One region of the Actinomadura gamaensis genome, then DNA from elsewhere that is predicted to be linked to it. Evidence: riboswitches for the same ligand, from Rfam matches in the RefSeq annotation. Region 1 holds a riboswitch; each other region holds the start of a gene.
The links. Region 1 has a riboswitch for thiamine pyrophosphate ahead of thiO (glycine oxidase ThiO). Riboswitches for the same ligand answer to the same signal wherever they lie in the genome.
Positions count from the first base shown of each region.

Region 2: linked by a shared signal. The riboswitch ahead of thiC (phosphomethylpyrimidine synthase ThiC) and the one ahead of thiO (glycine oxidase ThiO) in region 1 are both predicted to bind thiamine pyrophosphate.
Region 3: linked by a shared signal. The riboswitch ahead of ACFPCY_RS14690 (purine-cytosine permease family protein) and the one ahead of thiO (glycine oxidase ThiO) in region 1 are both predicted to bind thiamine pyrophosphate.

Region 1 is NZ_JBHSIT010000003.1:56,547-58,803, reverse strand. It holds gene ACFPCY_RS10730 (NAD(P)/FAD-dependent oxidoreductase) at 1-686, opposite strand, end outside; TPP riboswitch at 729-845, shown strand; gene thiO (glycine oxidase ThiO) at 835-1,956, shown strand; gene thiS (sulfur carrier protein ThiS) at 1,953-2,153, shown strand.
Region 2 is NZ_JBHSIT010000002.1:493,982-496,238, forward strand. It holds gene thiC (phosphomethylpyrimidine synthase ThiC) at 1-944, opposite strand, end outside; TPP riboswitch at 940-1,053, opposite strand; gene ACFPCY_RS08120 (CDP-alcohol phosphatidyltransferase family protein) at 1,287-2,015, shown strand; gene ACFPCY_RS08125 (sugar phosphate nucleotidyltransferase) at 2,060-2,257, shown strand, end outside.
Region 3 is NZ_JBHSIT010000004.1:125,683-127,939, reverse strand. It holds gene ACFPCY_RS14700 (SSI family serine proteinase inhibitor) at 82-528, opposite strand; gene ACFPCY_RS14695 (rhodanese-like domain-containing protein) at 779-1,114, shown strand; TPP riboswitch at 1,176-1,293, shown strand; gene ACFPCY_RS14690 (purine-cytosine permease family protein) at 1,283-2,257, shown strand, end outside.

The sequences.
Region 1 (2,257 bases):
ACGCCGACACCGGTGATGACGAGGTCGGCGGGGAGGCGCTCGCCGCCGGCCAGCGCGAGGCCGTCCGGCTCGACCGAGGCGACCTTGAGGCCCGTCCGCAGATCGACGCCCGCTTCGGCGTACCAGGGCGCGGTGAGCGCGCCGAGCTCGGGGCCGAGGGCGTGGGCGAGCGGAGCGTCGGCGGCCTCGACGACGGTCACGGCGCAGCCCGCCTTGGCCGCCGTGGTGGCGACCTCCGCGCCGATCCAGCCCGCTCCGATGATCACGACGCGGGCGTCCGGGACGAGCCGGGCCCGGACCTCCAGCGCGTCGTCCAGGGTGCGGATGACGTGCTGCGGGCCGTCCCCGGGCAGCCGGACCGGCGTCGCCCCGGTCGCGATCACCAGCCCGTCGAAGCGCAGCTCGCCGGCCGTCGTGACGAGCGTCCCCCCACTTTCCGGGTGGAGGCGGAGGCCGGTGGAGCGGGTGCCCTGGAGGACGTCGGCGTTCAGGGCGGCGAGGTCCGTGTCGAGGGCGGGGAAGTCCGTCTCGCCCTTGAGGACGGCCTTCGAGAGCGGTGGACGGTCGTACGGCGGATGCTCCTCCGCGCTGATCACCGTCAGCCCGCCCTCGTATCCGTGCCCGCGGAGCGATTCCACCGCGCGCACGCCCGCCAGCCCGCCGCCCACCACGATCACCCGGTCCATGCCCGCAGGCTAGCCGGTGTCCGAATCGCCGTAAGCTAAGGGGGACAAGTGCGCGGGAGCCCGGCCGGACCGGGCTGAGAGGGCGGCTACGGACGGGCCGCCGACCGCCTGAACCTGATCCGGGTCATGCCGGCGAAGGGAGCCGCCCGTGAACGTCGTGATCCTCGGTGCCGGGGTCGTCGGCCTCGCCACCGCCTGGCGCTGCGCGGCGCGCGGCGCGGACGTCACCCTGGTCGACCCGGCGCCCGCGAGCGGCGCGTCCGGCGTGGCGGCCGGGATGCTGACGCCGGTGAGCGAGCTCGACTACGGCGAGGAGCCGCTGCTGCGGCTGGGCGTCGCGTCCCGCAACCTGTACCCGGCGTTCGTCGCCGAGCTGGAGGAGCTGACCGGCCTCGACACCGGGCACCGGACGGACGGCCTTCTGGAGGTCGCGTTCGACGCCGACGACCTGCGCGTCCTCGCGGAGGTGAAGCGGTTCCAGGAGTCGCTGGGGGTGCCGACCGAGGCGCTCGACCGGCGCGAGTGCCGCAGGCTGGAGCCGATGCTCGCGCCGGCCGTCCGGGGCGGGCTGTACGCGCCGGAGGACGGCTCGATCGACCCGAGGCGGCTCACCCCCGCGCTGCTCGCGGCGGCGGAGAAGCTCGGCGCGCGGCTCGTCCGGCGCCGGGCCGTCGAGGTGCTCGTGCGCGGCGACGCGGCCGTGGGCGTGCGGCTGGACGACGGCACCGAGCTGCCCGCCGACCGCGTCCTGCTCGCTGCCGGGCCGTGGTCGAACGAGATCGGCGGCGTCCCGCCGGGCGTCGTGCCGACCGTCCGGCCGGTGAAGGGGCAGGTGCTGCGGCTGCGCACGCCGGTGCCGTTCCTGCGCCGGACGGTCCGGGGCGTCGTCCGCGGCTCGTCGATCTACCTCGTCCCGCGCGCGGACGGCGAGATCGTCGTCGGCGCGACGCAGGAGGAGCTGGGCTTCGACACGCGGGTGACCGCCGGGGGCCTGTGGGAGCTGCTCCGGGACGCCCGCGAGCTGGTGCCGGGCGTCACCGAGCTCGACTTCGCCGAGGTCACCGCCGGGCTGCGGCCCGGATCCCCGGACAACGCGCCGGTGCTCGGGCCGTCCGCGCTGCCGGGCCTGGTGCTCGGCGTCGGGCACTACCGCAACGGGATCCTGCTCACCCCGGTCAGCGCCGACGCCCTGAGCGCGGCGCTGCTGGACGGCGCGCTCCCCGAGGTCGCCCGGCCCTTCTCCCCCGACCGTTTCCAGGAGGGCTCATGAAGATCACGCTGAACGGCGAGCCGCGCGACGTCCCCGAGGACGCGAGCGTCGCCGACGCGGTCGCCGCGGTGACCGCCGCCCCGAGCGGGGTGGCCGCGGCGCTGAACGACGAGGTGGTGGCGCGCTCCGCGTGGGCCGCGACCAGGCTGAACGAGGCGGACCGGCTCGAGGTGCTGACCGCCGTGCAGGGAGGATGACGGTGACGGAGTCGGCGGACCGCGGCAAGGACGCCCCCCAGCCCCCGGAGACCGCGGCGGACGCCCGGAACGCGGCGGCCCCGGCCAGCGGGCAGCCCGCGCAA
Region 2 (2,257 bases), on a different contig from region 1:
AAGTTCTCCTTGTGGTGGGCCAGGCACCACGCCGCCATGATCGACCCGCCGCGGGAGACGATCCCGGTCTTGCGGCGGGCCGTCAGCGGGACGTGGGACAGCAGCACGCCCGCGTGCACCGTCATGTAGTCCACGCCCTGCTCGGCCTGCTCGATCACGGTGTCCCGGAAGATCTCGAACGTGAGGTCCGCCGGGTTCCCGCCGACCTTCTCGACCGCCTGGTACAGCGGGACGGTCCCGACCGGCACCGGCGAGTTGCGCAGGATCCACTCGCGGGTGGTGTGGATGTCCCGCCCGGTGGACAGGTCCATGATCGTGTCGGCGCCCCAGCGGGTCGCCCAGGTCATCTTCTCCACCTCGTCCTCGATGGACGAGGCGACCGCCGAGTTCCCGATGTTGGCGTTCACCTTCACCAGGAAGTTCCTGCCGATCACCATCGGCTCGATCTCGGGATGGTTGACGTTGGCGGGCAGCACGGCCCGGCCCGCCGCCAGCTCCGCCCGGACGAACTCCGGCTCGACGCCCTCGCGCAGCGCCGCGAACTCCATCTCCGGCGTGATCTCCCCGCGCCGCGCGGAGGCGCGCTGCGTCACGCCGCCCCCCTTCCCGCCGGACCGGGCGCGGCGCGGCGGGCGGGACGGGAAGTCCGCCGCCTCCCGCAGCGGATCGCCGGACCGGCGGCCGTCGTCCTCCGGCCGGACGGTCCGTCCCTCGTACTCCTCGGTGTCGCCCCGCTCGGCGATCCAGGCGGCGCGCAGCGCGGGAAGCCCCCGCCGCACGTCGGTCTCGAACGCCGGGTCGGTGTACGGGCCGGAGGTGTCGTACAGCACCACCCGGTCCCCGGTGGTCAGGGCCACCTCCCGCATCGGCACCCGCAGGTCCGGACGGGATCCCTGCAGGTAGGTCTTGTGGGCGTGCGTGACTGCGGACGTGTTGTCGCTCATGACGACTCGATCTCTCCCTACGCCGGCATTACCCGGTCAGGTTCCAGCGGTCGGCGGCCGTCCCAGCCGCGATCTCAGCCCGGTTCGCCGGGCCCCCGCGATCTGTCTCGGGCCGACCGTAACCCGGCCCACCCCCGTTGCCGCAACCCCGGTCCACGGTGTACTGACGGAACAGTGACGTCGCCGATGGGATGATCTCCGTCACCCCGGCGGCGTCCGCGCAGGCCGCGCCGCCCGCCTGCGGCGTCCCCGCGGGCGCCCGGCGGCCGGACGCCCGCGGGGGCTTTCGCATCCTTACCGATAGGGTCAGGATCATTGGGGGACAGGGAGGCGAGCACGTCGGTGGATGCTGAGACCGGAACGGGACCGGTGACCGGCCGGATCTGGACGGTGCCGAACCTGCTGAGCTTCGCGCGGCTGCTGGGCGTGCCCCTGTTCCTGTGGCTGGTGCTGTCCGGCCGGGACTGGTGGGCGCTCGGCGTGCTGGTGTTCGCCGGCCTGTCGGACTGGCTCGACGGCAAGCTGGCCCGCGCCCTGAACCAGACGAGCCGGCTCGGCACGGTGCTCGACCCGGCCGCCGACCGGCTCTACATCCTCGCGACGCTCGTCGGGCTGACCGCCCGGGACGTGATCCCGCTGTGGCTGGTGATCGTGCTGGTCGCCCGCGAGGTCGCGATCACCCCGATCGTCCCGATCATGCGGCGCCTCGGGTACGGCGGCACCCTGCCCGTCCACTTCGTCGGCAAGGCGGGCACGATGTGCCTGCTGTACGCCTTCCCGCTGCTGCTCGTCGGCGACCACCACGGCTGGTGGGCCACCGGCGCCCGCGTCGCCGGCTGGGCCTTCGCGATCTGGGGCGTCGCCCTCTACTGGTGGGCCGCCGCCCTCTACTGGACCCAGACGGTCCAGCTCGTCCGGGCGGACCGCGCCACCCACCCCGCCACCCCGCCGGAGACCCCGTCCGTCCGGGCGCCGGCCCCGGACCGGGCCCCGGCCTCGGACCGGGCCCCGGACCCGGCCACCGACCACGACCCGGCCGGCGACCAGAAGGGAGCCGAGACCCACCGGTGACCTCGACCCCCGGATGCCGTCGGTTCTACCCCTGAGGAGAACAGATGAAGGCCGTCGTGATGGCGGGCGGCGAGGGGACGCGGCTGCGTCCGATGACCGCCAACCAGCCCAAGCCCCTGCTGCCGCTCGTGAACCGGCCGATCATGGAGCACGTGCTGCGGCTGCTGAAGCGGCACGGGTTCGACGAGACCGTGGTGACGGTGCAGTTCCTCGCCGCGCTGATCCGCAACTACTTCGGGGAC
Region 3 (2,257 bases), on a different contig from region 1:
GGGCGCAGGGCTGGGCGGGGCGCGGCGGCGGGGTGAGGCGCGCCCGGGCCGGTGGGTGTGCGGAGCTTTCCGGTCGTCGCGTCAGCGGACGGGCGGGACGTCGCCGAAGAGCGGCGCGACCTTGTGCCAGCGGGCCAGCTGGCAGCCGTCCACCCGGGTGAACTCGGTGTCGACGGGCCGGCCGTGCCAGGTGCCCTTGACCGTGGCGATCTCCGGGCCGCCGTAGATCTTGGTGCACATCATGTCGGGCGGGACGGGCTTGAACGCGTCCGGGGTCTTGGCCAGGGACGCGCAGGCCTGGGCCGCCTTGGGATGGTCGCCGCCGGTCGGATCGCAGGTCAGCGTCCAGGTCTTCGCGGGGGCCTGAGCCGAGGCGCGGTAGCTGACGGTCAGGTGGTTCGCGGAGGACGCGCTGGGCGCGACCGTGTCCTTCGGCGGGGGCGCCGACGACCCCGACCCGGCGTGCTCGGAGCCGCAGGCGGCGGCCGAGAACACCAGGGCCAGGGCGGCCGGGGTGAAAAGGAGCATCCGATACCGCATAGAGGATTCGACGTGGGAGGAGTCCGGACGGTTCCACTCATCCCAGATGAGCTGTGGCGTTCGGTCTTCTCGCGGAGGGAGCCGCCGCCCGGGCGGTGACGGGGAGTTCGCGTGTGTGAGACTGCTGTCGTGGGCTGATCGGCGTGCCGAGGACGGCCCGGAGCGCGCGTGATTCGCGCTCCGATCTGTGGTTTCGAAGGTTCCCGTCCGGGCGGCGGGGGCTTCCAAGGAGGTTCGGATGTACTTCGGGGACGACGTCCCTGCCGTGGACGCCGCGGAGGTGCCGGACGGCGCGTACCTGCTGGACGTCCGCGAGCAGTACGAATGGGACGCCGGGCACGCGCCGGAAGCGGTGCACATCCCGATGGGCGAGCTGAGCGACCGCGCCGCCGAGATCCCCCGGGACAGGGAGATCCTGGTCGTGTGCCGGTCCGGGATGCGGTCGGCGCAGGTCACGGTGGCGCTCAACCAGGCGGGGTGGTCCGCCAGGAACGTGGACGGCGGGATGAAGCGCTGGGCGGAGGCGGGACGTCCGCTGGACGGGCACACCGACGCGCCGCCGCACGTCGCCTGAGAGCGCGGGCCCGTGGGCGTTCCGCACCCTGGAACGTTCGATGTACGATTTGCCCGTCTTAACGGAACACCGCGGGAGCTCGGGCCGACCGGGCTGAGAGGGCGGCATACCAGCGGCGCCGCCGACCGCATGAACCTGTCCGGATAATGCCGGCGTAGGGAGCGTGCAGTGTCCGCTGTGCAGCAGGAGTCCGTCGGCGCGCCGCGCGACGAGGCCCCGTACACCCTCGACCAGCCCGCGCCCAGGGTGCTGGGCTTCTGGGACCAGTCGGCCTTCTGGGCCAACCTCGGCGTCAGCCTCCTCGCGTTCTCCGGCGCGTACACCGTCCTCGCCCCCACCGAGGACGGCACGCCGACGATCTCGATCATGGCGGGCATCACCGCGATGATCGTCGGAACGGTGATCGGCGGCCTGATGCTGGGCCTGGCCGCCGTCCCCGGCGCGCGCACCGGCCAGCCCGCGATGGTGCTGCTCCGCGGCCTGTTCGGGGCCCGCCCGTCCTACCTGCCGACCGTGCTGAACATCGCGCAGCTGATCGGCTGGGGCACCTTCGAACTGATCACCATCGCCGGCGCGGCCCGCGCCCTCTGGGACGGCGTCCCGCGGTGGGCCTACGTGATCGCCGCCGGAGTGATCACGACCGTCCTGACGATCTGGCCGCTCGGCTCCGTCCGGCTGCTCCGCCGCTACGTGACGATCGCGGTCTGCGTCGCGCTGGTCTACTTCTACGTCCAGCTCCTGCGCGAGCCGCTGCCCGACCTGAACAAGGGCTCCTGGAACGGCTTCTGGCTCGGCGCGGACGCGGCGCTGGCGGTGTCCATCTCGTGGGTCCCGGTCGCCGCCGACTACACCCGCCACTCCCGGACCCGGCGGGCCGCCTTCGGCGCCGCCGCGGTCGGCTACTCGATCACGCAGATCGTCGCCTACGTGCTGGGCCTGTTCGCGCTGGCCCTCGTGGCGGGCGACGCGTCCCGGATCTACGACCCGTTCCTGCACGTCACCCTGGGCGCCCTCATCTTCGCGATCTTCGTCGTCCGGGAGGCCGACCAGTCGTTCGCGAACGTCTACTCCACGGCCGTGTCGATCCAGAACCTCGTCCCGCGCGCCGACCGCCGCGTGCTGTCGGTCGCCCTGGGCGTCCTG